Linked DNA regions of Microscilla marina ATCC 23134. The protein of the gene in region 1 binds, or shares a complex with, the protein of each later gene. Links are inferred from orthologs where the notes say so. Each region holds a gene or a part of one and is shown on either strand. Other genes may lie near its edges. The genes, in order: mnmE and mnmG.

Region 1 (16,372 bases):
TTACCAGAAAACAATCGCCTACTCTTTCTCAATTAATTAGGTAATACGCTCTCCAAGGTATATACTGTCACTCCTTTATTGCGGGGGCGAAACTGGTGCAAGGTAAAACTCATTGCTTGGGGCGATTGATCTAACGACGCATGGTAGCTTTGTTGCAATACAGTCAATGCTTGCTCATAAAACTCATCCAGGCTTTGAGTAGCCCTCCGGTCAGCGTCTGATAGGTGCAAAGGCTCGCTTTTGTACTCTTTTTTGTGGGTTTTGCCCAACCAATTTTGTTCTACCCTAAAAGCTTGCACATTTACTATTTTACCATTTTTTACTTTTACTACCTTTTTTACTCCAATTGCCTTTCCGGTACGCTTCGACACACTATCTTTGCGTAACACGTACGTATAACTGTTTTTCCATTGGTGGCGGGTATGCTGCCAACGTTGTTGCAAACGGGCAAGACGGCGGTAGTCTAACCTCGAATAAGGTATTTTTACCAAGTGTTTAATCTCAAAATCGATGGGGGTAGCCTTGGGTAGGTTCTTCCCGCTATTGGTTCTGAAACCTTTGGGCGAAACACGCCAAGACTTTACTAAAATGGTTTGCTCCTCTATGTTTTTGTCTGGTGAATAATACAAGAGGTTTAGGTGGGGCAAGCGGCTCATTTCCAAAGCAGTGAGTTCACGGGTAAAAGGTGGCTCACCAGGTTTTATCACTTTCTGCTTGGCGTAAAATACTGTTTGATGCAATCCTTCTATATAGGTGTCGTATCGAATGCCTTCAAATTGCGACGATAACACAAAGCTATAAGGCGAATGACATACAATGTCGCCAAGAGAATAGTTACGATCAAACGAAAAGCGAGGAATATGTTGCGCCTGAAGCTGCGCAAACGACAGCCATAGACCTACAATTAATAAAGATATTTTTTTCATTTTCTTATAGTATTTGTGGATAGGTTATTATGCCATATATAAGGCAGCTGTATTGCAAAGAATGATCAATAAATGTAAATATACTTAGTTTTTTACTATTTTGCCAAGGAGCAACCAACCGTTAAGGCTTTTAACATGTACCTAAATTAACCATTATACTTCACTTTTTATCCCTCCTCACTTGGTGGCTTTTAGCCAAATAATATATTTTTTGTCCGAAATAGTCAATTGAGTGCCTTGTATCTGATAGGTTTTCAACGATGGAGAGTCAAGCATTGCAGCCAGAGCTTTGGCTTCTTTGGTATCGCAGCAAGCGGTTGAGCAAGTGGTTTGATCAGGAGAGGTTCGAATAGTGTTTGAAGTAATATCAGCTTTGCCCAAACAACTGTTTACGTCGAGGTGTAAGCTAAATGAGGCTTTATAAAATTTTATTTTATAACCTTTTGCTGTAGTAATTGTCTGTCCTGTGGTTTTATCTTGTACCTTTTTTATATGCCACTCGCTATTCATCAAGTGTTGTTGCTGGCTACTTATGAGCAACTCTGCCGTAAAAGCCCAACACAATAAGCCCACAAAAGAAACCACTGCCAACGCCATTATTTGTTTCATAACTTTACAAGTTTGTTAACGCTTACCAATAAGACAACAGCAAATGCAAAAGGGAGTAGTTGGTGACGACTTTTTTTGGTTAAATGCTTGTGCCGTTATCGCTATTTTTTTGCCCACCGCTTGAAGACTCAAGCTCCAGGCAGCAACACATTGCCCCCTTTACCTCCAACATCAAGCGTATCAAACCGTTCATGTCTAGTAAAAATTACTATTCATATAACGAATAACACCTATTTTAGAAGTGTTTAACATTTTTTTTCTAAAAAAACGCAGCCTTTTTGTCCTAAAAAAAGTTATATACAGAGAGGAGAAAATTACACCCTTTAATATTCAGCTTTTCAATCTACTTTAACAAAATGAACTATGAATAAATTATTAATTGCTCTTTTGGCTTTTAGTTCACTCTCCACATTTAGTTATACAAGTCTTGCCCAACACCAAAATATAGAAGCCTCACTCAAAAAAGAGATCAAAGATTACCATAAAAGTTTCACCCAAAAAGTAATATTCGACATTTCACGTTATTTCAAATACCGGGGCAAAGTACTGCCCGAAATCACTCGTTATTTTCGCGGAATCAAAGTTACCCGACGACAAACTGCTAGTAAAGAACCCGCACTTTATGAGTTTTTGTACCACAACCAAACCATCAAACTTCCAGAGCCTGAAGTAAGGAAACTGGTAGGGTTGCAAACCCAACTCGCGCTCAACCTCCACGGGGCAGATTGAGCCAACAGGTAAAAAATAAAACCCAATCATTGCCTTAGTGCAATAATTGGGTTTTGTATGTTAACCAGGTAATCTTTAAAACTTACAATTTTTATATAAACGACTACTTGGTAGTACTTTCGCTTTTGGTTTTGCTCACAGGTATTTTCTTAGCCGCAGGTTTTTTCTTTTCGGCAAGTTCTGCCTCAAGTTCACCTATGCGACTTTGCAATACCTCTACCTCAGTGGCAGACACCAAACCAAAACTTTTGGTTACTTTGTCGAAAATTTTTCCTACCTGGGCTTCAAAATCAGTTTTTTTGGTTTCTGTATTCTGAAAATTGTTCAAAAACTCATCAACAATTTTTTTACCTTCTTCCACCGATAGTTTTCTATCATCTACCAGCTTGTCAATGGTTTGTTTCACTGTTTCAGCTGTCAGAGCCGCCATTCCTACTCCTGAATACAACCATTTCATCAATAGATCCTGCATTATGTTTATTCTTTAGTTGGTAATTGTTTCAATATAGCAAAAGTACAAAATATGTGTTAAGAAAACAATTAGTATGCGTGCATACTTTATTTGTGCTCGGGATTAGATTTTATAGTGATACGCCTACAATCGAGGGATTAAGTAAACAAAAACAGCGATAATGAAAGCTACTATTACCAGCTACCAAGAGAAGGTGGCTTATGAGATAAAAAAGCCCGACTCATAAGAAAAGAGAAAGTAGCCAGGGCTTCATAATAGTGTGGTGGTGATGATTATTTTTTTGAAAAACAAAAAAAGAGAATGCCTTTCGAAAAAAACATTCTCTTTAAGCGAATAAGCCTTATCGATAATAGCTTGAAGCTTAATTTAATACTTCGTTACCCATATTTTGCTACCAAAAGTGCCCGTATAACCATTGCGTTTGCTTTCGGCCTCTGCCTCTGAGCTGTAAGCTCCTAGCACTACCCGGTGTAATGCACTACTACCTGTAGGTGCCATAATTTTAGCCGGGTAGTTGCGGCTCTTGAGGTTATTATACAATGAGTAAGCATTGGCTTTGTTGCCAAAACCACCCAGTACTATATAATACTGCGACGTAGGCGAATTGAGCATTGCTGTACTGAGATCGGCAGGTGTTTGGGGGCGATAAGCAAAACTACTAATGATACCACTGTTGGTATTGTTAGTAGCAGAAGGCCTGTAAGCAGGTGTGGTGGTGTTGTTACCTGTGCTGGCGCTGCCTGTGCTGGTATTCTCAGTAGTGGTAGTTTTAGGCGCTTCCTTTTTGGTCTCAGTTTTAGTATCTTCTTTTTTGTCAGAAGAAGTAGAACCCTGATCGTTTTTGTTGGTATCGGCCAGATTTACCTCAGTAGACGTAGTCACGCTGGTATCTCCTGTGTTGTTATTAGCAGCAGCTATTTTACTGCTATCGGTTTTTTCGTCTTTCTTGGCGCTTTCTCCATTACCAAACATCGCCGGAATATACATAATACCCGCCGTTACCAACACCCCGGCAAGCAATATTACCACTACAGGTATAAGCCACTTACGCCTGATAGGTTTGTCATCATCGTCATCATCAAAATCGTCGTCATCGTCATCATCATCTTGGTAAGTGTTTTCGGGCTTGTGGTCACCCGCCGCCACAAAACCTGCCGGATTATCCTCTGTTTGGCCAGTTACTTCTGGGTTGCCCACTGGTTGGGGCGTTACAGGTTCGTCGTCTACATCTAACTGATCAAAAAAGCTTAAATCATCCTGTTTCTCTACTGGCTTGTAAAACAGTTTGGGTAAACCAAAACTTCCCCCTTCGAAGTTGACATTTTCGTCAGCACTAAACTCTATCTCACCCATCGGATTTTTTGAAAAAGTACCAAAGGCGGGCAGTTCATATTTTTGATCAGATGCCAATGCGATTTTAAGCTCAGTAACTACTTGCTTCAGATAGCTTTGTACCTCCTCTTCGGGCAGGTCTTCTTGTTGGCATATAAAACCTGTCAATACTCCGTCATCATCGCGGTTGTCTGTATTAAAGATAACCGTTTTGTTAGGGGGCAACATACTGCTGGTGGTAGCTGTAGGCTGTATAGAAGCACCCTTAAACTCTGCCACAAACTGTCCGAGTTCGGGTACTATGATAGTCTCATGATCAAGCAACCATTCATAAATGTATTTTTGTATAGGGTATTTCTCAGAATCCATACATTAGTCCAATTAAAAAGTTGAAACCCTGCCGTGGGTAATATAAATATCTTTGGTAATTTTTTGCAAAAATGTTGTTCAATGCTACAAAAGCCGATAAGTTGGGCAAGCCATTGCTGCCTTTTTCCCAAAAAACATAATCAACCTTTAGGTTCATATCGGCAATAAAACCGAGCGAAGTAACCTCATTGGTAGCAAAGTTTTTTGCTTGAATGCCCCCTAACCCATAAAAGTTAAGGTTGAGGCGCCACTTGGGAGTAGGTACCCAAACTCCGGCTAATTCGGCCTGAAACAAAGGACGATGCCAGGGGGCTTCCATAGCGTCAGGCAATTGATAATTGTACACTACTCCGTTGATGTAAAACTTGTATGCAGCATTGGGTTCATACCCCAATTGTGCCTCTAGTTTTAAGCGATTGATGTTGTCGGTCTGGTACATCAGGTCAAACCTTGCCGTATCGGTAGCACTATTAACAAAGAAATATAAATTTTGGAACTGTTCATAGCCCACCTGTAATTTATAAAATATTTTTTGATAAAGGGTACCGTTCACCCCCAACAAGGCTTCAAACCGTTGGTTGGTATGCGCCAGATTTACATTGGCGTTTACAAAAGGGTTTTGTGTGGTAAAAGAGTTGAGCGAAGTACGTTGAATATCGCCTTTGAGACTGGCATTGAGCAACAGGTTGGGCAACAGCGCGTATTCGGCAAGCACATGAGGGTAAAAATGCAGGTTGTTTTGTTGCCCAAGTGTATCGTTTTCAAACACCATATTTACTCCCCCCTCCAGGCGCCAGTTGCCCTTGCTGTAGCCATAAAAGGGTTTGAGTTGGTATACAAAACGCGACACTTGTTCGGCATCGGTGCGTTGCCCCAAATGAATATTGGTATGTACATTTACAGTACTATGACTGTCTAAACGATACAACAGCTTACCAAACAGGTCGCCCAAGGTTTCGTTGGCAGCAAAGGCGTCTTTGAGGTAGTTTACCTTTACTCCCCAATCATACTGAAAACGGTTTTTGACATCGGTGCTCACTTGCCTAAAAGTAAGTCCAAAACGTTGAAAAAGCTGCCGAACGGTATCTTTTTCTACCGACTGCCCCAAGTCGTAGCCATAAAAGTGGTATTGACTCAGCTGATAATTGGCCTTGAGCCTCATAGCAAAGGTATTGGCAAAATAACGGGCTTGCACTTGCACATCGTTTTGGGCAGTAGCCGACAGATCGTCACGCACTGCACCATTGCGCGACTGATGGTGCCGTAATGAGATGCCATACAATGCAGTGGAGTTAGGGCGATAACTCACGGCTCCCTCAGCATAAGAAGTGGCAAAGTTTCCGCCTCCAGCTTTGATATACCCCTCTAGCATACGACTGCTTAAAGTGGACGCTTGATTGTCTTCGGCAAATACTCCCGCTGGCTTTACAAGGGGCAAATGCCTCTTGGCAGAAAAAGCAGGATTCAGAAAATCGTGAAAATTAATGTACTGTTGGGTTGAATCTTTTTTGGTGGGTGGTGGCAAATTTATTTTATCGTGGTGTTTGTTGGCCTTGGGCAATACAATTTTACGGTTCTTTACTACCTCTATTTCTCGGTCTAGGTTACCTTGCGCCCACAAAGTTGGGCTCAACACACCCAACAACAATAACAAGCAGAGAGTTTTGTTGGGTATCCTGATATTTTGGTGCAGATATGTGTTCATTTTACAAATCACTTTCAGTTAAAATAACTTATGTTTTGCGTTATATGGCCTTCAAAAAGTTAAATATAAAAACTTTTGCTTAATGATAAATGTTTGACCACTAATTATTAATGAGTTAGCTTACATTGCCTATATTGCAGGCTTATTGAGAGAAGGCTTTTTTAATTACGAATTAGTCAATTACGAATGAAGGCAAAGCCACTATGATCTACAGACTACTAACTCCGGACTAATATTCAATTACGAATTACGAATGAAGGCAAAGCCACTATGGTCTACAAACTACTAAACTATGAACTAAATTACGAATGGTTTCGCGTAATTCGTAATTCTCAAACTCGTAATTCCTAATGGGCGCGAAGCCACTATGGTCTACAGACTACTAACTCTGGACTAAATTACAAATGGCTTCGCCCAATTCGTAATTCTCAAACTCGTAATTCCTAATGGGCGCAAAGCGAACCTTAAAACTACGGACTCCAGACTCTGGACTAATTGCTTGCTACTTGTTGCTTAAAGCACCAATATGCGTCGGTATCTAAGGACTTGAGGCTGTAGAAGCTCCCAACTACCGACTCCCAACTATTGACTATAAGAAAAATGAATCCAGAACAATTTACTCAAAAAGAAGATACTATAGTAGCACTCTCCACCCCCAGTGGTTCGGGTGCTATAGGCGTGATAAGGGTGTCGGGCAAAGACACTTTTGCGGTATGTGATCAAGTGTTTTATGGTAAAACCCTGAGCGAACAAGCCTCGCACACCGTGCATTTTGGTACCATTCGCAACGACGAAGGGCAAATCATAGACGAAGTGGTGGCGGCATTGTTCAAAGCGCCCCGTTCGTTTACCAAAGAAGACGTGATAGAGGTTTCGTGCCACGGCTCGCAGTACATTATTCAGCAAGTGATTCAATTGCTCATTGGCAAAGGGGCGCGCCTCGCCAAGGCGGGCGAATTTACCCAACGTGCCTACCTCAACGGACGCATGGACTTGGCTCAAGCCGAGGCAATTGCCGACTTGATTGCTTCTGACTCTAAAGCCGCCCACCAAGTGGCAATGAAACAAATGCGGGGTGGTTTCTCAAAAAAAATCACCCAATTGCGCGAAGAGTTTACTAAACTTGCCGCCTTGCTGGAGCTGGAGCTCGATTTCTCGGAAGAGGACGTGGAGTTTGCCAACCGCGACGAAATGCAACGCCAACTCAACCACCTCAAAACGGCAGTAACCGACATGGCACAGTCGTTTGCCTTGGGCAACGCCATCAAAAACGGGGTGCCCGTGGCTATAGTGGGCAAACCCAATGCGGGTAAGTCTACCCTACTCAATGCCTTGCTGCAAGAAGATAAAGCGATTGTTTCGGCTATACCAGGTACTACCCGCGACTCTATAGAAGACGAAGTGGTGCTTGAGGGCATCCGGTTTAGGTTTATAGACACGGCAGGGCTACGCGAAACCGCTGACGAGGTGGAGAGCATAGGCATAGCACGGGCTTTTGCCAAAATGAAGGAGTCGCAAATATTGCTGTATATGTTTGATGCGGTAGAAGAAAAACGCGAAGACTGGCAAGCGCAAGTGGCTCAATTGCAAGCTGACCATCCCGACACCAAGGTGATTGTGGTGGCGAACAAAATAGACGAATACGCTCGTTTTGACTTGTTTTTGCCCGATGGGGTGGTAGGGTGTGGCATTTCGGCTAAAGAACACCAACAAATAGACCGTCTCCAACAATTACTCATTGAGGCGGTGCAAGCCCACCAACTCTCGAACCAAGACCAGGTGATTGTGACTAACTTGCGCCACTATGAGGCACTGCAAGACACCCTCAAGGCACTTGCCCAAGTGCAACAAACTCTAGACTTGGGGCTCTCTACCGAGATGGTGGCAAGCGACATCCGCACCGCCATTTATCATTTGGGGGAAATCACGGGGCAAATATCTAATAATGATTTGTTGGAGTTTATTTTTAGTAAGTTTTGTATTGGGAAATAGCGCCTAAAAATCAAGGTATTAGGAGGCTCCACTCTTTTTGGGTGGGGCTTTTTTTGTGCGGAAATTTTAACCTTGCAGGGGTGGGGTTTGGATTGGGATAATGGGTATATTGTTTTCTATACAAAAATCTTCTTACGCCGTTGCTTGTGTCTCCACAAGCAACCCACAGGGCAAAACCATTACAAAACATGGAGCTCAACCAGATTTACTTTTATACTGCTACCATATTGAATTGGAAAAGGTTACTCAAAAAAGATGATTACAAAAACATCATTATTGATAGCTTGCAGTACTTGTCTACCAAAAACAAAATCGCGGTGTACGGTTTTGTCATCATGCCTAATCACATTCACTTGATTTGGGAAATGCTGGAAAAAAATGGCAAAGAAATGCCTCACGCCAGTTTTATGAAATACACTGCTCACCAATTTTTAGAACATTCACGCACTTATTATCCGCAAATCCTTCCATATTTTCAAGCATCAGATCAAGCACGAAATCATCGGTTTTGGCAACGCAACAGCTTACCTGTTTGGTTGTATACCCCTGCCGTACTGGAGCAAAAGCTGGAATACATTCATAATAACCCTGTTGTAGAAAAATGGTCGTTAGCAAATGAACCTGCTCAATATTATTATTCTTCTGCCAAATTTTATGAGACTGACATAGACGATTTTGGTTTTTTAAAGCATTACAAGGACAGAGTGTAGGAGGAATTGCTTGTGAGGACACAAGCAATGGCGAGAAGAGAACTTATGAGACTCGCATAGGCGATTTTGGTTTTTTAAAACATTATGGAGACAGAATGTAGAAATTGCTTGTGAGGACACAAGCAATGGCGGGAAGTAAATAAAATAAAGCCCAATTCAGGTATATCTGAACTGGGCTTTTTGTTTTTTCAATAAAAAGGCAGTGCAGGACTTATATCTCTTACTTTTTTCTCAATATGTCCAACTTCTTCAGGCATTTACTGGCTTCCTTTGCAATATTAAATCAATACAATTTTTTATCAATCCTATTAATTACATAAAAGATGAAAAAAATATCAAACCTACATGCTTTCAAAGCATTCAAACTACAAAAAGAAGAGTTGTCAGCACTTAAAGGTGGTATTAAGTGTAGCAGAGTATCAGTTGTGATTAATCACTTAAGAGCAAAAGGACATCACGCACAAGCCGACAGAGTACAAGACATGTGGAATAGCGGTAATTTACAGTGTCAAGCAGATAATATTGTCGCATAAATAATCAATTTAGGAATTGCTTGTGAGGACACAAGCAATGGCGAGAAGTGCCCCCACTGGTGCAAGTTTAGCGCAGCGTAACTTGTACCCATCATTGAGGAAGCTTGTAGCTTCCATTGCGTAAGCAAAATACAGCGAGTAAATAAAGCCCAATTCAGATATACCTGAACTGGGCTTTTATAATTTGTTTTTTGCAAAAACATGGAAGTTTCAAAATCCCGATTTTTCCCCCCACTGGTGCAAGTTTAGCGCAGCGTAACTTGTACCCATCATTGAGGAAGCTTGTAGCTTCCATTGCGTAAGCAAAATACAGCGAGTAAATAAAGCCCAATTCAGATATACCTGAACTGGGCTTTTATAATTTATTTTTTGCAAAAACATGGAAGTTTCAAAATCCCGACTTTTCTTCAGGGCAAGATGCTTCCGCAATAAAAAAGCACAAGTTTATAAATCCCGATTTTTCTTCGGGGCGAGGGGCGCTTACGCCAGAGAAGGGAGTTTAATCCTCAATTACCAAGATTCTAATACACACAAATATTGTTTTATATAAAGCCTATTAAAGAAATATTTATCTCTTAGATACAAAAACCAATGGAGGTGCTTCTTCTCCATCGTTTGGAAGCTGAATCACTAATCGTTTTTTGGTAAGCTCTATGATTTTTATTTTTTCCTCTATCCCAAATTCATCGATGGTTATCAAGGTTTTACCATCCTCAGAAAGCTTCCACTCCATCTTCTCCTTTTTGCCATTCATAACACCTTTAAAAATACCTCTGGATTTAAAAACCAGGTAACTTTGAGACATTTCCTTCTTGACCAATTTTAATTGATCGGCAGGCATGGCTTCTATCACTTTCTTTTGCTCTGGTGATAGCACTTTCATCATTTCATCAAAAGAGAATACCCAAGTTCTGGTAAGTAATTTTTTAGCCGATTGAGCCTGCAATTGAGTGAAGGAAGTAATGGCAAAAATGAAGGCAAATGCCCGTAAATATCGATTTAATCCCATAATTACTCGTTTAAAATGATATGAAGGTTTCTAGACCCGAAATATTAGTTTACTCTTAATAACGGTTAATTGTTTGTAAAACTTACCACAATAGTCCATAGTATTTAGTCGATAGTCCATAGCTGATTCGAGTAAATGTTCCCCCACTGGTGCAAGTTTAGCGCAGCGTAACTTGTACACAATAGTCCATAGTATTTAGTCGATAGTCCATAGCTGATTCGAGTAAATGTTCCCCCACTGGTGCAAGTTTAGCGCAGCGTAACTTGTACACAATAGTCCATAGTATTTAGTCGATAGTCCATAGCTGATTCGAGTAAATGTTCCCCCACTGGTGCAAGTTTAGCACAGCGTAACTTGTACCCATCATTGAGGAAGCTTGTAGCTTCCATTGCGTAAGCAAAATATAGCGAGTAAGGGATAAGAAAGTAATTAATTACCCAACTTAAAAAAATGGCATACACACTTGTACTTTGAAACAGTATACTCATTTGCGTCGTGTCTGACCAACAGCGCCTTTCTTTCCGCCGGCGTATGCACTCCTTCGCTAGGGCGACCATTCCGATAAATCGCGAACTTCCATTGCATTACAGCAAGGGATTGCCCCTACAATAAACCTCTTGATTTATGCATAAATGTTTGTATATCAATAATTTTAAAAACTTCGCACAACCCTAATTCCGTATGCCAAAAATAGAAGTCAAGGAAGTTATTTTTTTCGCTTCCCTAAATAAAATAAAGCCCAATTCAGATATACCCACTGGTGCAAGTTTAGCGCAGCGTAACTTGTACCCATCATTGAGGAAGCTTGTAGCTTCCATTGCGTAAGCAAAATATAGCGGGTAAATAAAATAAAGCCCAATTCAGATATATCCTACGCCGTTGCTTGTGTCTCCACAAGCAACCACTAGATGGTGGAGCTAACCAACCCCACCAAAAGCCGCCCTAAAAAACCCCGTCAAATTGAAAAAGTTGATTGTCCACTGGTGGTGGTTTTGCTGAATGTTGGCAAAAGCCGCGTCTTTGTACTGACTGGCTTCTTTGCGTTGGTGATCACTAAACAGGTGTTCTCCGTTTTGTTCGAAGTGGGCAAAATGTGAAGCTTCTTGGCTGATGGGTTTTTGCCAGGTGGCAAGGGTAAATACCTCGTTGTTTAGCTCACAATAGCACCTTACAAATGCTTGATGGTCTTTTTGCTTGGGGTGGAGTATTTCGCCTATGGCATATTTTACTAAGGGCTTTTGTAGCAATGTATCAATATTGAGAATAAACTTGAGGGCATTGTCTACAAAGTACAGGTTTTGGGTTTTGCACTGAAGCAAGGCAATCTCCAGTTTTGACAAATCAGGGTTGGTTTGTTCGGCTTCACCAAAAAGAATGTCTTTGAGGCTTACCCCTAAAGCCGCTGCAATACTTTCTAACTGTTCAATGGTTAGTTTCTTACCTCTTTTTTCAAACCTACCATAATTAGTCTGATCAATACTGAGCTTTCCTGCCATGTATTTTTGGGTGTACCCCTTTTGCTCTCTTATGTCCTTTATTCTCTTTGAAATACTCATACACAAATTTACTTAAACTTGCGTAATCTTTAATTTTTAGACTCTTATTTGCTTTAATAAGTATTTTTAATCAATTTTATGCAGAATAAAACATTTTTAAGTAAAATTTTACATTATGATTCATATTTCAAAGAAAATTAACGGGTATTTAAACTACACCCATAAGCCCTTAAAAATGAGCTTCATCGTACCACGACAAAAACTTTTAATCAATGGATAATCAATTGCAAAAAACCTACTTAGGCAAAGACATAGTGTTTACTCCTGATGGTTGGATAAATGCTACTCAAACTATAAAAGCTTTAGGAGAAAAAAGATTAGACGGTTTTATTAACTCAAAGTATTTCAATGAATACCTAAATGCTTATTGCAATTTTTATGATGTATCAAGAGAAGATGTTGTAAAAGTTGTGGTAGGTGGTAACGTTAAAAATATCGCTTCCAGAAATTATGTAAGCGATCAAGGTACTTACATACACCCTGACTTTGTGGTACTGTTTGCCCGATGGATAAACCCTAAGTTTGCGGTATGGTGTGATGCCATCATAAAGCAAATATTAGCTGGTAGAGTAGAAATTAGGCATAAAGGATTGCAACAAGAAATGCAGAAAGATTTTGAAAAACTTGAAGAAAAGTATGACAAACTTTTTGAAGAGTTGAGGCTTTACCAACGCCCTGATGAAAATAAAGACACTCCCGAACTTTAAAACCCCTGACAACTTATGACAACGATAAAGAACAACCCAAGCGCTGTACAACAGTTTGCTGAAACCTTTGGCAGTATGGACGAACTACTGGAGCTATTTGATCACCTATTGGCTCGTATTACTTCGGCTTATTCGGGCAGCGCCCAAGAAAATTATCATTTGGTGGGTGACTATGATTTTATTTACCAACTAAAGCAAGCCCTCAAAGCAGATTTACAAAATGTGGCTTTGCCTTATGCTCAAGCGCCTTATTATGGCAATACGCCCTCGCTTGCTACCCCTCCCAAGGTAAGTAGCATAGCTCAAGCCATGCAAATAGCTGAAGCCAAAGGCATACGCGACTTTAGGGCAGTAAAACTCAACGATGAATATGTATTGTTGACCGATTGGACACAAAGCGAGGTAAGCGCCTACCAAGCATCTGTGGGCAAGCTTTGGGGTAGTTTTTCGGATGAAGGTGTTTTTATGATTCGTTTTTTACACTTGATGCAAGATGAAGACAGCCAATAAAACAGCCACACAAGCACTTGCTGCTAATCATTTTACCAGTTTTGAGGGTTTTATGAGCTATTTGGACAAATTACTGGAGCGGCTTGTTTGGGCTTATGCAGGCGTGCATCAGCTTGCAAGCCATAGAGTGTGTGACTATGACCTGATAAGAAAGCTAAAGCAAGCCATCGCTCAAGACTTGCAAGGGGTAGATGTACAATTTAATCCCCCTCCGTTATTACCTCCTTATGAAAGCGATTTGGCAATACGCCCTTGTTTGTGGCGCCCTGCCATTGATAGTATGGCAAAGGCTACTCGTTTGGCAAAAGCTAGAGGGTTGAGCAACTTTGAGGTAAAAAAGCACAAAGACGATGTTTATTTGGTGATATACTGCACGCTCAACGAGCTTGACCAATACCCCTACCCTATTTGGGGAGCTTTCAATGAAGCCAAACAAGCTTTGATTGTGCACAATTTACACTTGATATAGCCCCGTGTTTTGAAACTCTACTAATTGAAAAAGCTTAAGCCAGCGAAACACTCGGCAATTTACAAAGCAAAAAGCCCTGTTCTAATGCTAGAACAGGGCTTTTTTAGAATATGTGAAAATCATCTAAGATTAACCATTTCCATCAATACATATTTCTGTACCATTTGGATTGATTGGGCTGGTAATAGGACCATTTTTTTGATTGTTATTGCCACAATCATTTTTATCTTTATCGTCCTTGGTATTGCCAGCATTGCCGCCTGTAATTGTGATCAGTTGTTGTTTTGATAACTGTGTAAAGCCCTGATTTTTTAGTTTAATCTTTTTGCTCTTAAAATTCATAACGTTTTGAGTTATTTGATAAAATATAATCTTATGTGTCAAAATTACACAGGCAGAAAGAATCTTTACACATTTGGTTATGCTTATCCAGAATGGCTTTATACTATTTTAGCATAGACCCACGAATTGCTTGTAAAGACACAAGCAATGGCGGAGCTAGTTGTGTCAAGTCTTCCGCAGGGCAACGTGACACGGTTGATTATAAGAAGTCTCCCTACGAATTGCTTGTGGAGACACAAGCAATGGCGGAGTATTTAAATCAAATACTTGCTACAAAATCTGAAAAGACTTTTTTGTGCCGTTCCAAATCTAAATTGGCAGAAAGTGCTACGCGGACAATATAGTCTTTGTCGTCTTCTTTGGTGGTGCCTTGGGTAGAGGTGGCAGGTATGGTCCAATAACAACCCTTTAGCTGCCCATAGCTCACACAAAACTTACTTTCGTGGGGTATTTCACCAATCATTCGATTGATCAATTGGAGGTTCAAGTCTCTTTTATAAGCCTCCTTTTCTTCGTCAGAGTTGCCTTTAGTGGGCAGGTCGAGCGAAAAAACGGAGGGTGTAAACCCTTGAGCGGCTAGTTCTTCCGACACAAAGTTGATTTTTGCCTCAGGCAAAGTCTCCTCAATAAAATTCACAAACTTTCGTGCATTCTCATAGGCTCCCTTAATTCGTTGATTCATAGAGGGTAGTTGCTTTGCCAATATTTCCAGTTGAAGGGCAGTAGCCTCATTGTCAGCAATCTTGAGGTGCAAGGCTATTTTTTCCATCAAAGGCTCCGCTTTTTTGTTGGCGGTGCAGTATCCCGCCGTACACAAACCCCCGCTCGGAAACTTAGACCCACTCACGTAGGCAATGGTTCGCACGGTTGACAGCATGTCGTTTTCGCCCAAAAAGTATACATTAGGGCAAAACGTTTGGTCTAAAATAAACACAGGATCAACGGCTGCTCCCCCTCCCCTGGTTTTACGTACTTTGCTCAATGCCTCCTTCAATTTCACCAAATTGGGCACTTCTACCCTGGGGTTGGTCGGAATCTCAACAATGATGTAAGGCACGGCATCTTCATCCGCAATTTTATCCAACACAGTATCAATGCCCTGCGCCATATCTTTGCCGCCATCTACGGGTAAATCTACTACCTCGATATGGTCGCTACAGGCAGCCACGCGCCTTGCCTGGTCGTTGGTGCCTCCGTAGCAGTTGGGCGGCACCACAATTTTGATGGCTTTCCCCTGATGGGTGTCAAGCGCCTCGTGTACCAGCCCCATTACAATGGCATATTGCATAGAGAGCCCGCTAGAGCCCACCAATGCGGGTATATTGGTATTCGTAATTTCTTTGATGGCATCCAACACAAGCGTTTTGTCTGCCTCGGTATTGTCTTGCTTATTTTCAATAGAAGATGGCGCCAATAAAGTTTTTAAAACAGTAAGCACATTGGCTGGTGTCATGGCAATGGTTTCTCGCCTTCTTACGTGTTGAATTTCTGAGATATAACCCGCATTTTGTTCCCCATTTACCAATAAAACACTGCCAAAGTGGGCGTGTGTATTCACAAAAAAGTCAACACCTTGAGAGAGGTCAAAATCAACAATATTGTCTTGTGCGGCAATAAAAACAGTGCTGCCATCAAACCCAGTAGCATCTCCGGCTTGCTTCAGCTCAAATTGATAACCATAAACCCGTCGAAGCACATCCGCGTCGAAATATGCAGGCAATTCGCCTTTATAAATAATTTGGGTGTTTTTATTCGCTAACAAGTTCTTTCTTAGCACAGCTAACACAGGGGCTATCTTTGATGAAAAGCTAATGACATTTTCTGGTGGCTGATTGTGTAGTTTGGCAATCGTCCATTCTAGCACACAAGACAAAGGGTGACCTAATCTGATATAGTCGTATGCTGTGGGCAACTCGTTCAATGCCTTCGATTCAAAGTTATTGGCATTGAACAGGTTTTCAAGGTGTTCTAAAAATTGAGTTTTAGCCAGTTCTTCCTCATAAATATCCAGTCGGTGCGTGGTGAGTTTCAACCAGTCGGCAGGCATATTTTCTATTACCCCTTTAATATAGTCGAGTGTATGATTGTGTTGTGTCATTTTCATTCAGCATTTTTTTTAAAAAAAGTGTTTTTGTTGAGTAGGATAAGGGCGGTAAAGTTAGTAAAACGGAGAAAATAAATTGCCCCAAGTGTGGAGCAATATCTTGTAGGTAAGCGATAAACTTGTTGAAGTTTTTTGATTTTCAAGCAAGGGTTATCAGGCAACACCTGGTAGATGTTGGGTCAGTGGAGCATAAAATTCATCAGAAATTACTCTCAATGCTAAAGTTTAACCACAGGAGGCTTGCCTCAAAGCCCTGCGAAGCTTCGAAGAGCTCCCTCTGGTCGGTTCGTAATTGACC
Region 2 (16,384 bases), on another replicon or contig:
GGAGTTCTGCTGACTTGCACCGCTTGCAAGAAAGAAGCCTCTGAAACTGTAACTCCTCCTTTAGAAACCAAAACATATCAGAACCTGGCAGCTCCTGGCGATGTGATTGACCGCACTACGGGCAAGGTGATTCAGGAAAACCCTTATGTATATTTTAGCCTTGAAAAAGGTAGTACTGTAAGCAAAGACGAAAACTGGGACATTGGTTTTAAGGGCTCCAGTATCATATTTAATAGTGGAATTAGCGGGAGTGGGCAAGCAGGTGCAGTAATCAAAACAGGGGTGTTTGAAGAGCTCACTACAGCGCCAGCAAGCGAGGAGTTTCGTCAGGATAGTAACGAGCGCCTGGCAGTGCCTGCCGGAAGCAACAATGGATGGTACAATTATGCCGGACCTCCTTCGCACTTGATTACTCCCATTGCTGGTAAGGTAATTATGGTGAAAACCTTTGATGGCAAATATGCCAAAGTAGAGATACTAAGCTACTATAAAGATGCTCCGGCTACGCCTGATGCTTTCAAAGATCAATCGGCCACTTATACTTTCAGGTATATGTACCAGGCTGACGGAAGTAAAAACCTAAAGTAATTCTACAATACCTAAATATCATACTTACACTTGTTCGCTGGTATCAGCGACAATGAAAACAAACATTTACTTAACCTTTTATTGAGTTTTTGAATCCAATAGCAATTATTCTCCGACCAGCTAGTACAATGGGGATTAAGTAAATAATGAATTAATTTGGATGAATTAACTTCGTTGAGCTCGCGAAAAGCTCGGTTTTGTTCTCTAACGAATCGTTAAAATGGCGGATAGCCATAGCTATCTAACTTTTTGGCGATGAAGTAAGAGGGCAAAAGTCGCTGAATAAATCATTAGTAATTTAGTTCCCGTTGTACTAGGAACACAAAAGCCAACTATATCAATAATAGATTATTTAAACAGTTGTCTTGATCTTCAACTCAACTGTTTTCCTTATAAACAGGCAAAAGGGATATTATTACTGTATCGTAATGCCTTACATTGGTTTACAAAAAAGCGGAGGTGATACCTCCGCTTTTTGTTTATGTATATTTCTGAACTAACGCCCCAGGTACACCATTAAAATAGAAATGTCTGATGGTGATACGCCACTAATGCGTGAAGCCTGCCCTATAGTGTCAGGGCGAATAGTTTTGAGTTTTTCACGTCCTTCAGACGAAATGGCTTTGAGGTTGTCATAATCAAAGCTTACAGGAATCCGAAAACCTTCCAGTTCATACAGCTTTTGCGCCATTTTTTCTTCTTTGTCAATATAAGAAGCATATTTGGTCAAAATCTCTACTTGCTCTACTACTTCGTGATCAAACTGGTTTAAAAACTCTGCAACGCTTCCTTCCAAACTCCTTAGCTTTTCGAAACTTACTTCAGGTCGCTTTACCAGGTTGATCAAAGCCGATTTTTCTTTGATAGAGGCAGTACCCAAGGTTTCTAAGTGGTTGTTAATCTCGTTGGGTTTGTATTTGATCTTTGCCAACTCTTCAGACATTTGTTTGATTTGCCCTCTTTTTTCCCGCACGCGTTGCATACGCTTTTCTGAGGCAAGCCCTAGTTTGTAAGACTTTTCAGTCAATCGCAGGTCAGCATTGTCCTGACGCAACAAAATACGGTATTCAGCCCTTGAAGTAAACATGCGGTAGGGCTCATCTGTGCCCTTATTGATCAAATCATCTATCAATACTCCAATGTATGCTTCAGAACGACTCAAAATAAATGGGTTTTCTTCTTTTACCTTTAAATGAGCATTGATTCCTGCCATCATTCCCTGACAAGCCGCCTCTTCGTAGCCAGTGGTTCCGTTGATTTGCCCAGCAAAAAATAAGTTTTCAACCAGTTTGGTCTCAAGCGTCATTTTCAATTGGGTAGGCGGAAAATAATCATACTCTATGGCGTATCCAGGGCGAAACATTTTGGCATTTTCGAAGCCTACAATACTGTGTAAGGCTTCATACTGCACCTCTTCGGGCAACGAAGTAGAAAAACCATTGACATATACTTCTACTGTATTCCAGCCTTCGGGCTCTACAAATATTTGATGACGTTCACGCTCGGCAAAACGATTGATTTTATCTTCGATAGAGGGACAATAACGAGGACCTATGCCTTTGATACGCCCCGCAAACATAGGAGACTTGTCAAAGCCTTTCTCTAGTATGGCGTGTACTTTTTTGTTGGTATAAGTAATATGACAACTCCGTTGCTCTTTGAGTTTGGGAGTATCAGTATAAGAAAACTTACCAGGATCTACATCTCCGGCTTGTTCTTCCATTACCTCATAGTTGATCGAGCGGGCATCAACACGTGGAGGGGTTCCGGTTTTCATTCTTCCTGCCTCGAAACCCAACTGCACCAACTGTTCGGTAATCCCTTTAGAAGCTCGTTCGCCTGCTCTGCCTCCTCCAAATTGTTTTTCTCCTATGTGAATCAGGCCATTCATAAAAGTGCCACTGGTGAGAATCACTGAGTTACTTAAAACCTCAAGCCCCATAGAAGTCACTACCCCACTTACCTGGTTGTCTTTCACGACCATCCCCACCACCATGTCTTGCCAAAAATCTACATTGAGGTTTTGCTCCAAGGTAATTCTCCATTCTTCGGCAAAGCGCATTCTATCGCTTTGGCAACGTGGACTCCACATAGCAGCTCCTTTGGATCGGTTCAACATTCGAAACTGAATCATTGTTTTATCAGTGACAATGCCGCTCATACCGCCCAATGCATCTATCTCTCTCACAATCTGTCCTTTAGCTACGCCACCCATGGCCGGGTTACAAGACATTTGAGCGATCTTGTTCATATCCATGGTAATCAACAAAACTTTAGAACCCAGATTGGCAGCAGCAGAAGCTGCTTCGCACCCTGCGTGCCCCCCTCCTACTACTATAACATCATACTTTGGAAACATGGCATTCAATAATTTCAACCTAAACGCTTTGTGTACCCGCTTAGGTCAGTTATGATCTAAAAATTTTACAAATATAACAAAAATCAATGGATAAGGTTCAAAAGTAGGTTTCAGGCATTGAGGTGAGGCTTTACCTTGCTACAGTCATAGTAAAGCAATGGCACAAAACCACCTAAAAACAACAACCCTGCGCAACAAGTGGTTACACAGGGTTATTCAGAACTTGATAATTGTTTATTTATTTTTTTACCCGTTCTACATACTCTCCGGTACGAGTGTCTATTCTTACTATCTCGCCAGTGTCTACAAACAAAGGTATTCTTATTTCGGCTCCTGTTTCTAAAGTCGCAGGTTTTAGGGTGTTGGTAGCCGTATCGCCCTTAAGCCCAGGTTCGGTATAAGTTATTTCCAACTCAACAAAGGTAGGTGCTTCAGCGAAAATAGGATTTTCGTCAGAGTCGAAGCCTACGCTGATCAGCATCTCTTCTTTTACAAACTTAAGGGTATCGCCTACCAACGAGCCATCAATCATTGTTTGCTCATAAGTAGTGGTATCCATACATACCAAAGCATCACCTTCTTTATAAATATATTGAAGCTCTTTAGTTTCTACACGCTCCATATCTACGGTTTCGCCTGAGCGATAACGGTGTTCGATGATTTTGCCAGTACGGATATTGCGTAATTTTACATGGTACATAGCGCGGGTTTTGTTAGGAGTTACATGCTCGTATTCCATCACTACGCCCAACTCACCATTTAACCGGATAAATGCACCTCTTGAAATATCTGAAGTAGTCGCCATAAATTCTATGTTTTGATTCTTATGAGTGGCAAAATTAAGATTTTTCTTTTTAGCGACAAGCGATAAGCTACAGGCAACAAGCTTCAAGTTCAGGCATTTTTACACTTTCGCTCTTTATGGGCATAAAAAAACCTTGAGTATTATCATTGAAAATAACACTCAAGGCTTACTTTACCAAAGCTATAAGCTTGTAACTAGCAGCTCATGGCTTAAAGTATAAACTGACTCAAATCTTTATCCTGTACCAGGCCAGCAAGTTTTTCTTGTACCATATCTTTGGTAACCAAAATCTTGGCATTGGGTCCAATCACATCGGGTACGTCAAATAAGAAGTCGTTTAGCAGATGACTCATGACAGTATGCAGGCGACGTGCACCTATGTTTTCTACCTCAAGGTTGATCTGGTAAGCCATTTCAGCAAGTTGCTCTAAAGCATCGTCTTGAAAAGCAAGCGATACTCCTTCGGCATGTAACATTGCCTCATACTGCTTAGTCAAAGCATTTTTCGGCTCTTTCAAAATTTGGTAGAAGTCTTCTTTGGTCAAGCTACTAAGTTCTACCCTGATTGGGAAACGTCCTTGCAATTCAGGGATCAAATCAGAGGGTTTAGACACATGAAATGCCCCAGCTGCAACGAATAAAATATGGTCAGACTTAAGTACTCCGTATTTGGTATTGATAGAACTACCTTCTACTATAGGGAGCAAATCACGTTGTACACCTTCACGGCTTACATCAGGTCCACTGCCTCCGCTTGAACCACGGGCAATTTTATCGATCTCATCTATAAAGATCATCCCGGTGTTTTCAGCTTTCTTTAAGGCTTCTTCTTTTACCTCATCCATGTCGATGAGTTTGTTTACCTCTTCTTCCAACAATATCTTACGTGCTTCGGCAATCGTTACCTTTCGTTTTTTACTTTTCTTGGGCAACATTCCATTAATCATCTCCTGGATGTTCATCATTGCCATTTCGTCCATTCCTGGTCCTACCATTCCGACGTTGCCCATGCCATTTTGCGAAATATTGATTTCAATTTTTCGCTCATCCATTTCACCATTCCGAATTTTCTCGCGGAAACGGTCACGGGTTTTTTCGTTCAACTCCTGATCATCCTTGCTCATTGACGAGGTTTCGTCAGGGGTGACATCCATTGTAAAACCAGTAAACGAATTTTGAGCGGAGGCATCACGTACTGGAGGAATAAGGGCATCTAATATAATTTCTTCTACAATTTCTGTGGCACGTTCTTGTACAGTTTCGCGCTTAGACGCCTTCACCATATTAATGGCTTGTTCTACAAGGTCGCGTACCATACTTTCTACATCACGACCTACATATCCAACTTCGGTAAATTTAGAGGCTTCTACTTTGGTAAAGGGGGCATCAGCTATTTTAGCTAAACGGCGGGCTATTTCGGTTTTACCTACCCCAGTAGCACCAATCATCAAAATATTGTTGGGTACTATTTCTTGCCGCATATCATCAGCACTATTCATTCGTCTCCAACGGTTACGCAAAGCAATAGCTACTTGTTTTTTTGCGTCATTTTGTCCTATGATATATTTGTCAAGTTCGGCTACGATTTCTCTTGGAGTAAGATGTTTTTGATTATCTGCCATATTGTTTTGTTGAAATTGTCTTCGTTTTATCTGGTAGTTTGCAAGATTTGTGAATATAACTCAAAATAAGATTTGTTATTGGCTGATCAATCCAATATTTAGATTGTGCTAAAATATAAATTGCAATGACCGGATTTGTTGAGTTCACAAAATCAAAAATTACTACAGGCAACTACCTTGAAAAGTTTGCCAAACTAGCAAAGTATGACAAAATGTCTTTCCAATAGGTAGACAAAAGTACAGCTATATCTCTAAAATTTATGTTTGCCTTGGGGGAATAATCGTTTGTAGTAGTTTTTCCAATGCAGTGCTTCTTCAGGGGTATCAGCACTCTTGTACAATTCGCGGCAAGCCTCCCATACATTAAAATCAATCATGTCTTCGCTTTCTCCGGCATCACGAGCTTTTACATAATACTCAATGGCTTGCTCATAGTTTGCCAAAAAAAACCAATTCGCGCCAATCAAGTTCAAACTGCTGGCTTTTTCTTCTGGATATTGCTCTATAATTTTTACCAAGAGTGTATTGCTATCTTCGTATTGCCCTTGATTAGACAAACGTGCTGCCAGATTAATCATTTGTTGATAGTTGGAACCAGCATCCATTGTCTGTAAAAATGCATCCTGGAGCTGTTGTGCCTCGGTAGGGTTTAACCCTGGCGGGCTACTGGATATTTTACCATATAAGTGGACATTAATTTTACCCTGTTCGAGAAAAAAGCCCAACTTGATATGAGGGTCTTGATTTACCCCTATAGGCACTCCTTGCTCTTTGAGCAGTCTCAACCCTTGGTAAAAGGCATCTACCAAATGTCGCGTATTGTATATGGCTTGTTCAAACGCCTCCGTACTATTTTGATGGGTAATCTCTAGTGCTTCTTGCATTTGTTGTATAATTCTATGCACAAAATCCTGTACTTCGATTTCGGGTAATTCAGCCAAGCGGGTAATAATCTCCAGAGAATTGCTCAAGCTTTCTGAGGGAGCCTGAAACTCTCCTGCTTGGTTCCACAAGTTTTCATCGGTATACGCCATAGCCAATGCCACTATTGAGTCATAGTATGCTTGCTTGGCAAATGCAATCATTGCAAGGTTTACCTGGCTGGTAAATTCATTGTTCATAAGTAAAATAGCGTTAGACTTGTTCGTATCTTAAACAGAGCTACTCTTACCAAATCAAATAATCTTTAATCACTGAAACACACCTCTCCATAAGCAACTTATTTGATTGATTTGTAGGTACTTTAAACTTACTAAAAAAAAATTTCAACAAAGATAACTTTTCGAGTCTTTTCAGTACATGTTTTATAAAATCATTCTTTTGAGGAAGAAGTAGAAGTTAAACAACACAAAATCTTTACTTTTCAGGTATTTTGTAGCACTAAGCCTTGACTGAATAAACGAACTATTCGAGCAGTATAAAAGTCATACACGAAAGTGATGCTCAACCCTATGTGCTTCCTTAACAAAGTCTTTATTTTAGCTTTAGCCTCTCCATACGGCGGAGTTGAGCAAAGCTCTAATTAACATGAGGTTAGTTTGCAAGCATACTGGTTCGCAAAAATTAAGGACATGCCTGATGAAACTTTAAAGGGGAGATGAAAAAATAATTGGAATAGGTAGAAAAGTTTACTGTCAAAAATTATCTGATTGACACGTTCAATTGTAAGTTTATAATCAAGCCCAACGTATAAGCCTAAGCTAATATAAAGTTAGACAAATTAAGTACCAAGGCAGCATTCAACATACCTAATGAGTAGGTGTACCATATTATGAGCAAGTTGTTTTTATAATTTATAGCTAATTACTTGCTGCTACTTAGGGCTAAAAAAACCTGTATACATAAGCCAGGCAAAGTTACGTTGTTTGGTTGTCTATTACACAAACAATGAATGAGTGCGTGAAACAACATTACCCCACCCGCTTTTTTGCTTCAGCAAAAAAGGCAGAAACCTGGTTATCTAAATCCCCCTGTTTCTGCCTCTGTTCTATTCTTTAATATTTAGATCATTCAATGCACTGTTGCCAGGTATTTCATGAGCATTCGCTTAGACACGGGCAACAAAGTAGCGTTTACCGGGCAAACCACTTGCGAGTTGATGAGGTAAGTTGCCGGATTAGGCAGTTTTTTGTACTTGCGTATCAACTCTAACTTTAAGCTCTCAAAGGTGCGTCCAATGCCCCGGGTAATGCTCTCAACAAAAGAAGTATGAATGCCCCGGTATTTTTCGTTGGCACTTTCAAATATAGAGACCTGATATTCATATACCTGCGTATCTTTTTTTCCTTGTTGCTGTAAAAAGAAATATCCTTCTTGAAAATGTAATGGTGTAATGCCCACTGGCAAAATTTCAATGTTTTCCTCTATATATTCAAAAATATCTTTGCCTTCGCTCAACATAGTCTTAAACTGAGGAGCAGCATACTCTATAATCGCCTCCAATTCATCTATAATCTCATCGCTTTCTACAATTTTTTTATAGTGCAGACTTAATGTTTCAAAATCAGCTTTCGACACTGTCTCAGGAAAACTTTGAAAGAGTACTTCTTTGTTTTCTTTAATTGCCAGTAAGTTTTTATAATGAAATACCATGTCTGACAAATAAGGGTATAAAGCCACCCTGTCAAATTGTTGTCTGATATCTTTTAGATAGGCTAACAAAATATACTTCTTGTACTCAAAGTCGATCAAATGAGAAGTTAGCCAGTCTTTATCTAATGCTTTCATATATCTTATTTATTGTTGGTAAATTTTGTCAGTACTTGAACTCCGACGGTTGTTTTATAAAAAACAACGTTTACAATTTATTATTATAAACAACAAGCATAAACACAACTTTTAAATGTAATAAATAAACATTTTAACGAATTATATTCTGATTAACACTGGATTTACAGAGGATACACGAATGTCATAGTTTGGCTGCATCATGTAAGAAAACAGTAAAAATGGCAGACTATTACCCACTCAAACTGTCAAAAAAACGATTGGCATAGGAAATGATAAAACAGTATCTAAACTAATCTTGGTGATAGGGTGAGTGTGCATATCTCATTACCTTGCCTCTGTCAACCATTAGTTTTTAGTATACCTTTGTTTCAATATTTTTAGTAAACTCAAATTATAAAAAAATGGCTTTGAATATTAAACCGTTAGCTGACCGAGTGCTTGTAGAGCCTGCAGAAGCTGAAGAAAAAACTGCTTCTGGTATCATCATTCCTGATACTGCTAAAGAAAAACCTCAAAGAGGCAAAATTGTAGCAGTTGGTAACGGTAAAAAGGACGAACCTTTGACTGTACAAGCAGGTGACCAGGTATTGTATGGTAAGTATGCTGGTACAGAAATTACCGTTGAAGGCAAAGAGTATTTGATCATGCGTGAAGCTGACATCTTTGCTATTGTTTAGGTTTTCTCGACAAACCAGATTTAGGCAGTAACCATTACTGCCAAACTATCAACTTTACTATTTTACAAAACGAATATAATAATCATTTTTAGTTATGGCTAAAGAGATATTTTTTGATACTGACGCTCGTGATAAATTAAAAAAAGGATTGGATACTTTGGCAAATGCCGTAAAAGTAACCTTGGGTCCTAAAGGAAGAAATGTAATCATCGACAAAAAATTTGGTGCTCCTTCCATTACCAAAGATGGGGTAAGCGTTGCCAAAGAAATTGATTTGAAAGACGCTATTGAGAACATGGGGGCTCAATTGGTAAAAGAAGTAGCTTCTAAAACAGCAGACACTGCTGGTGACGGTACTACTACTGCTACTGTATTGGCTCAAGCTATTTTCTCTGCGGGTATCAAAAACGTTGCTGCTGGTGCTAATCCAATGGATTTGAAACGTGGTATTGACAAAGCAGTAGACACGATTGTAGCTGACTTGAAAAAACAGTCTAACACAATTGGTGACAATGATATAAAAAATGTAGCTACTATTTCGGCTAACCAAGACGAAACCATCGGTACTATGATTGCCGAGGCGATGGAAAAAGTTGGTAAAGATGGTGTAATCACTGTTGAAGAAGCTAAAGGTACTGAGACTGAGGTAAAAGTAGTAGAGGGTATGCAGTTTGACCGCGGTTACCTTTCTCCTTACTTTGTAACCGACACTGAAAAAATGGAAGCTGACTTAGAGACTCCTTATATCTTGATCTCTGAGAAGAAAGTTTCTAACATGAAAGAATTATTGCCTGTTTTGGAAGCTGTTGCACAAACTGGCAGACCTTTGTTGATCATTGCTGAAGATGTTGATGGTGAAGCATTGGCTACTTTGGTAGTAAACAAAATTCGTGGTTCTTTGAAAATTGCTGCTGTTAAAGCTCCTGGCTTTGGCGATCGTCGTAAGGCTATGTTGCAAGACATTGCTATCCTTACTGGTGGTACGGTGATTTCTGAAGAGCAAGGTTACAAACTAGAAAACGCTGGTATCGATCACTTGGGTACTTGCGAAAAGATCATCGTAGACAAAGACAATACTACTATTGTAAATGGTAACGGTGAGACTGGTCGTATTGAAGGACGTGTAAACGAGATCAAATCTCAAATCGAAAACACTACTTCTGACTATGACAAAGAAAAGTTGCAAGAGCGTTTGGCTAAATTATCTGGTGGTGTAGCTATCTTATACATTGGTGCAGCTACCGAAGTAGAAATGAAAGAAAAGAAAGACCGTGTAGATGATGCATTGCACGCTACCCGTGCTGCGGTACAAGAAGGTACTGTAGCTGGTGGTGGTATTGCTTTGATCCGCGCGATTGATGCTTTGGACACTGTTAAATTTAGTAACGAAGACGAAGAGACTGGTGTTAATATCATTCGCACTGCTTTGGAGTCTCCTTTACGTACCATCGTTTCTAACGCTGGTTTAGAAGGTAGTGTAATTGTACACAAAGTACGTGAGGGCAAAGGTTCTTTCGGTTACAATGCACGTAGCGGCAAATTTGAAGATTTGGTAGCTGCTGGGGTAATTGACCCAACTAAAGTTACTCGTTTAGCACTTGAAAATGCTGCTTCTATCTCTGGATTATTGCTTACTACTGAGGCAGTAATTGCTGACGAACCAGAAGAAGCTGGTGCTGCTGGTGGCGGAATGCCTGCCGGAATGCCAGGTGGCATGGGCGGAATGGGTGGAATGATGTAAGCCCCCCTTTTGTCTTAGACAAAAAGCTATAAAAACTACGCCTCCTGAGAGTTGTTTCTCAGGAGGTTTTTTTGTTCCAAAAAATTGGTAGCAAGCAAAGGCTATTCATTGAAAACAATAAACAGCAAAAGAAAATAGTGATTGTACGATTGTTGCTAATTTTTGGGTAGCATCAAAAATCAGAACATTCACTATGAGCTATACAAAATCACCTGATCACTGTTTTTTTCAAAACAAAAATTATAACCTGTACCATATTGCTGAACTCAACTTGTTGATTGTAGAAGCCAGGGGGCTGGTACAATTAGCGTTTGCTCAGGAAGCTTGGTACAAGGCGATTGACAAAGCAGTAGAATTTAAAGCATTAAAATGGCTCATAGATGGATCGGCCATTGAACTTGTAGACCTCAAAGCCAGCGAATGGCTCAGCAAAGAATTGTTTCCTGTTTTGGGCGAAAAACTTGACTACCCAGGACAACGCATTACCGCAAATGTGCTTCCAGCACGTTTTTATGCCGAGATGAGCTCAAAAGACTTAATGAAGAAAAAACTGGAGCATGATACTACTGCCAGCGAAGGAGGTATACAAAGGGTTTTTCAAAATTTCAAGACTTTTGAGGAAGCTTATGAGTGGGTGGTGAACCATCAGGAATGAAATTATTTCTTGGCAAAATATTCGGAAGGAGAAGCTCCCATGAGTTTCTTAAAGGATTTGTTAAAGGTAGTTTTAGAGTTGAAACCTGCCTCTTGTGCAATACCAAAAATCGTAAATTTTTGTGCTTCTTCGGTCTGAGCCAATGCGATAAATTCTTTGATACGATAATAATTGACATACTCAAAAAAGGTCATACCGATTCGTTCATTTAACAAACGGGCAACTTCAGGATTGCTCACCCCTAGCAAACCGGCAAGCTCTGACTTCAACAGTTTGCGGTTGAGGTAAGGTTTCTTGTTTTCCATTAATTGTTCCAGCTTGTATTTTAGCTGGTCAAGGTCTTTTTGTGACAACCGAGAATGTGCATATTTTTTGGTTTTTACTACTGATGCCAACCTAAACAAGTCGGGCGCTGTCATACCATAATAAGCAATCAAAAGAATAATGAGAGCAATGCTCAACCAAAGGGCTTGTCGAGTGGTTTGGGCAATAAACTTATTCCCATAAATACTCATCAAATAAACCACCACCCAGCACAATAAACAGGCTCCTATGGCTATCAAAAAAGTCAGGAAAAACCGCGTTTTGACCACATAGCTCAACTCATTCTGTAGTTTTTTCTTAAAGGCAAAAAACAAACGGCAACTAAGCACCCAATACGTAATGTTGAACAACAAACCCACCCCTGCAAACCAAATAGACATTTGAAGTAGTTGCCCACTCTTATATTTGGCTATGTAGGCTTCTTTGGTAGGTATGATAAAAAACACCGTAATTAGTATGATATAAACCACCCCTGGAATATAATGCACCAAATCGCGATAACTAAAGCGTTTGTCAAACAAAGACGATCGGGTAAACAAATATATGGTAGCTCCAAACAACAAAATGGCAAACTCGGAAATGGTAATGAGTTTGAAGTTTTTGCCAAAAACCTCTGACATATACAACACCCGCCCTGTAAGTCCTACAGTTAACACCAACACAAAAACAATCAAATATTGGTTCAGGGTTTTTCTACGTGTGGGCGAAAAAAGGTAGATAAATATCAAAAACAGGCTTTGTAGGTAGCCAAAATATACCAATTGATTCAAAAAGTTTTGCATGCGCTCTAAAACCAATAAACAAAGTAGGCACTGTACGCAATGCCTACTTCTGACTCATAAAATTAAAAAATTTTAAACTGATGCACTTGTTTTACGGCTTGATGGTTCATTTTTAGATTGGCGCGATAAAACTGCTCAAACGCTGCTTTACTTTCCCACTGGGTAATGGTAAAATAATCAGGGTTATAATCATAACCAAAAGGCGAAACTCCTTGAGTAAGTTCCAGCTTAACCACTCCTTTTGACTGACGCACTTTTTTGCGCCAAGCTTGCTTAAACTCACGAAACCCTTGTGTATCTTTTTGCCAATAAGCAGTCAATACCGTGTATTTTTTCTTATGTACCTCAAAAGATATGTCTTTTTTTAATTCATAATAGGTGAGGTCAAACCTAGACCAAATGTTTCTCCTCTTCTGGTGAAAATCGGGGTAGTTTGCCTCTACATGCGCCAAAAACTTATTACGAAGGGCAAGATTGTCCCAATAAGCCAATATTACGCTCTGGGGGTGGTAGTTTCCCTGAGTAGGGCTTTCTTTTACAGGAAACCCTTTTAGGGAGTGGTAACCAAATTTTTTACCTATGGGGATAAATGTTTGAATGTAATTTTTAGTTTTTTCTTGTACACCTGGTTTCAGCCTCAACAACAAAAGATCAAACACCTGCCCTTTTTTTAGATGATAAGTGAGTTTGTCAGATTGGGCTGATAAAGTCAAGGTATGCACCCACATGAAGCACAATAACAATAATATTCTCATAAGTTTTTTTGTTTATATGATTTGTAATTCCACAAACCTATGAGATTGGTTAGATAACGAGAAATAAAACAAAGGCATAGGGGTACATATACGGTATATGTACTTTATTGCTATTGGTAAACAAAGGAAAAAAACAGTATTTAAGCACTTGCCAAACGCCTATTGACTAAATGGAAAGCCACTACACCATTGCCAAATGTTCACTATACATTCCACTGGTAATTAACACTTTGCAAAATTATTGTTTACTCAAAAAATCTCCTTAAGTAACGGACAATAACTTCTCTATTTAGGAAATGAATATTTTATTTTTCAACCGTTACTAAACCAACAATTGACTACATCAAAGTTGTTGCTTTTTGCATAAAGTCTCTGATGATTAATTCACAAAAAATTGTTAATGAAAAATATTACTTGAACTATCTCTTTTGGGTTGGTGTTTTGACGGTGGTAATTATAAAAAATAATGACTTTAGTAAGCTTGATGACAGTTTATAAAAATTAAATTGCTCAAGTTTGTACGACTGTTTTTTTATTTCATTCAAAAACCCTTTAATAAAATGATGAACAGACTCCTATCCACTCTTTTACTGGTATTGATTGCCAGTGGTTTAACTTACGCTCAAGACTCTCCGGCAAAATCGCGGTTCAGTGCCGACTTGGGCTTAAGTGTTGGTGCGCAACAATACGGCGGGCATGCCTGGTTATCTAATATGCATTTTTTGGGAGCCAAAAGAAAAATAGGTATTGGTTATGGTATTCGCTGGAGCTCTTACTTTGGTACAGACCAGAACTTTACCAGTGCTCCTCCCGAATTTGCTGGAAAAGCAGAAAAAGAAGGGACTTTGACGGTAGCCAATGCCCAAATTAACTCTTTGAACCTTGCCATATTTTTGCAATATAACATTACCTCAAAACTAGAAGCGGGATTTAACATCGATGCCATTGGGTTTAGCTTTGGCGAAGAACAAGGCAGTGCTTTTGCACCTCCAGGTACAGGTACCAGCAATACTGCTGCTTATTTGGCCAGCCCCACTTCTACCAATATTTTGCTGGTAGGAGCCAATGATCGTGGCTCGCTTTATTCTGAGTTTTTTGTTCGTTATAAACTCAACGACCGCCTGGCAGTCAAAGCCGCTTTTAGTTATTATTTTTTAGAATATACCACCAGTCAGCCTATAGCTGCCAACGATGACAACGACCGTTTTCGTAACAGCGCTTCTATGGTGGGGCTTGGGGTCAGCTATACAATTAAGTAATTGCCTAAATTAAGCGACGTGTTCGCCCCTGAGAAAAATACTTATAAAACCCTCAACAATAATGGCCTGGTTTGGCTTCAAGCCTTATTGCCATATTTTGTTGAAAAATAACCGAATTAATTGCGTTGCTCACTGTATCACAGGACGAGCTCCAAGCTTTTTTCTCAATTAACTTTGTAGGGTTTGGACTTTGTTCTACGGTTTCGAACACCTATTTTAGAACATGTCACTAAGCATTACATTGTTATGCTGCCACAAGTAAAGTGATATATAAAAAAGAAGACCTTTGAACATACAAAGGTCTTCTTTTTTGTTTCCAAATTTTGCTCTCAGAGTATCATTTCACTACAAACCTCATAGTATGTACAGTCTCTCCCAAAGTTGTCCTCAATAGGTATATTCCAGCTTTATAATTAGCCGTATTGATTTTGATCAACTTTTCATTCTTCTTCTCTTCTTTACTGTTTGCCCTATCTATGACATTCCCCAGTAAGTCAATCACTTTTATATTTACAGCTCCCTTTTGAGTCGTATTTGTGTTTACTTTCAGGTATAGCGTGCCTCCCTTTTTCACTGGGTTAGGATAAGCAAATACCACCAAGTCGTTGCCCTCTGCACGGTTAGCAGCCCTTGTATTGGCAGTAGTACCTAGTGCTATATTTAGTGTATAGTCTTCTACTTCGCCATAACTAAAACTACCACAAGCAGTTGTGCTTCGGTAAGATACCTTGATCCTCATATTGGTGCTGCCAAGTACTGCATTTGCAGGAATGGTTACCGTAGCTACTGCCACCAGGTTGCCAGTTTTATTCATTGCTATAGTTTCGCCACTATCATCAAAATCACCATCCTGATTCCAGTCTACCCACGCATACATTTCATCATCGCTACCATCTCTATACCCCTCTATTTCTACTCTTAGGTTATGACTACTGTTTCTGGCAACTGTAGTAGAAATGTATCTATAGTCCTGATAACCAATTGCACCTCGGTCAGAAGAATTATTAATGGCTCCTAATTGAACTTTGGTAATGGCTTCTGGACCATTATTTCCTTTAGCAGTACAATACACCCTGTCATCGGCAGATAATAATGTACCTGCAACAATAGACTGATCAGGAATAGCTGAAACTGCACAAGATAAGAACTGTAATACTTTTCCATCTGAACTTACCTTCATTTCTATCCAACCATAGTGCATTCTGCCCGAACGTTGAAAACGAATGCCAATATATTGTCTTTTTCCTCTCCAGGCCTGATAAACATCAGAGTCAATCATATGTTGTCCTCTGCCTAAATGATACTGTCTACCTTTTTTCCAAGAACTGCTTGGACCTATTTTTATGCCATAACCCAATGGAGTTAGTTCATAGTTATCGTTGGCGATGGCATCTTTTCGCCAGGAAATAAACTTGAGACCAGGCACTGACGATTGTCCTGTTTTATAAAGCTGCAATTGGTAAGTGACTTGTGCACGTGAAAGGCTCTGGTGAGAGGTTAATAAGGAAAAGTTTGCTGAATTGGGTGACCCTTGATTTAAATCCATGACCTCATTTTCTAATGTTTTGATAAAGCTTTTCCCTAAAAACTCCATATTAAGCGTATATTTTGAGGCAATTATTGTCGCCGCATTACCAGAAGTAAAAGCTGCATTCAAAAACTCCAGTTCAATATTGTTCCGATAGTCCCAGCCTTGGTTGGCACTATGCCCTTGATAGGTAGAATTACCCTTCATTTTCAAGCGGGCACGTTTAGAATCAAGTACGTTTACCTCAAAAATAAGCCCGGCAGGTACATTTTTAATAGTATAATGAGTACCTGACGTCAATACTCCCCTGTTAGCAAACGATGCATTCTTAAGTTCTACCAAAATGTCGTTTGCCATTGCTCCATCGTTGGTTTTAGCTTCTACAAACCTGTCGTTATAATAAACCACCATAGGTTTGGTGATAGTAGTTGTCATAGAAGCTCCAGGTTTCTCCCTCAATCCATAAGCAATTCCTTTTACATACGAACCGTCTGCTGATGCCTCCAAAAGCAGCCAACCATAAAGATAAGAATTATTGATGGTAGGAATACGAATGGCT

Evidence for each region.
Region 2: the proteins of mnmE (region 1) and mnmG are in contact, whole or in part, in a solved structure (PDB 9HIP), measured with the Escherichia coli proteins. The link is inferred for Microscilla marina ATCC 23134 from one-to-one orthologs.

Annotation. Positions count from the first base shown.
Region 1 is NZ_AAWS01000025.1:51,454-67,825, reverse strand. The notes cover bases 6,035-8,938. They hold mnmE (tRNA uridine-5-carboxymethylaminomethyl(34) synthesis GTPase MnmE), read left to right. Parts: upstream 6,035-6,742; coding sequence 6,743-8,134; downstream 8,135-8,938. Other genes in these bases: M23134_RS21590 (transposase), read left to right, coding at 8,281-8,844; M23134_RS21605 (hypothetical protein), read right to left, coding at 6,035-6,142. In the rest of the region: M23134_RS21630 (hypothetical protein), read right to left, coding at 33-926; M23134_RS21625 (META domain-containing protein), read right to left, coding at 1,104-1,535; M23134_RS21620 (hypothetical protein), read left to right, coding at 1,899-2,264; M23134_RS21615 (phasin family protein), read right to left, coding at 2,368-2,736; M23134_RS21610 (HU domain-containing protein), read right to left, coding at 3,103-4,437; more of M23134_RS21605, read right to left, coding at 4,427-6,034; M23134_RS21585 (hypothetical protein), read left to right, coding at 9,168-9,377; M23134_RS21580 (hypothetical protein), read right to left, coding at 9,946-10,386; M23134_RS38650 (helix-turn-helix domain-containing protein), read right to left, coding at 11,304-11,942; M23134_RS21570 (KilA-N domain-containing protein), read left to right, coding at 12,155-12,649; M23134_RS21565 (hypothetical protein), read left to right, coding at 12,665-13,159; M23134_RS21560 (hypothetical protein), read left to right, coding at 13,143-13,628; M23134_RS21555 (hypothetical protein), read right to left, coding at 13,758-13,970; M23134_RS21550 (PLP-dependent aminotransferase family protein), read right to left, coding at 14,230-16,074. UniProt on the Escherichia coli protein: Exhibits a very high intrinsic GTPase hydrolysis rate. Involved in the addition of a carboxymethylaminomethyl (cmnm) group at the wobble position (U34) of certain tRNAs, forming tRNA-cmnm(5)s(2)U34.
Region 2 is NZ_AAWS01000012.1:58,315-74,698, reverse strand. What follows is about bases 517-3,432. They hold mnmG (tRNA uridine-5-carboxymethylaminomethyl(34) synthesis enzyme MnmG), read right to left. Parts: upstream 2,948-3,432; coding sequence 1,085-2,947; downstream 517-1,084. Other genes in these bases: efp (elongation factor P), read right to left, coding at 3,186-3,432; M23134_RS12875 (HmuY family protein), read left to right, coding at 517-588. Outside these bases: more of M23134_RS12875, read left to right, coding at 1-516; more of efp, read right to left, coding at 3,433-3,752; ATP-dependent protease ATPase subunit HslU, read right to left, coding at 3,962-5,374; M23134_RS12855 (hypothetical protein), read right to left, coding at 5,626-6,495; M23134_RS12850 (hypothetical protein), read right to left, coding at 7,385-8,101; M23134_RS12845 (co-chaperone GroES), read left to right, coding at 8,506-8,781; groL (chaperonin GroEL), read left to right, coding at 8,876-10,522; M23134_RS12835 (hypothetical protein), read left to right, coding at 10,716-11,177; M23134_RS12830 (helix-turn-helix domain-containing protein), read right to left, coding at 11,180-12,283; M23134_RS12825 (antibiotic biosynthesis monooxygenase family protein), read right to left, coding at 12,346-13,038; M23134_RS12820 (hypothetical protein), read left to right, coding at 13,599-14,297; M23134_RS38045 (M43 family zinc metalloprotease), read right to left, coding at 14,635-16,384. UniProt on the Escherichia coli protein: NAD-binding protein involved in the addition of a carboxymethylaminomethyl (cmnm) group at the wobble position (U34) of certain tRNAs, forming tRNA-cmnm(5)s(2)U34.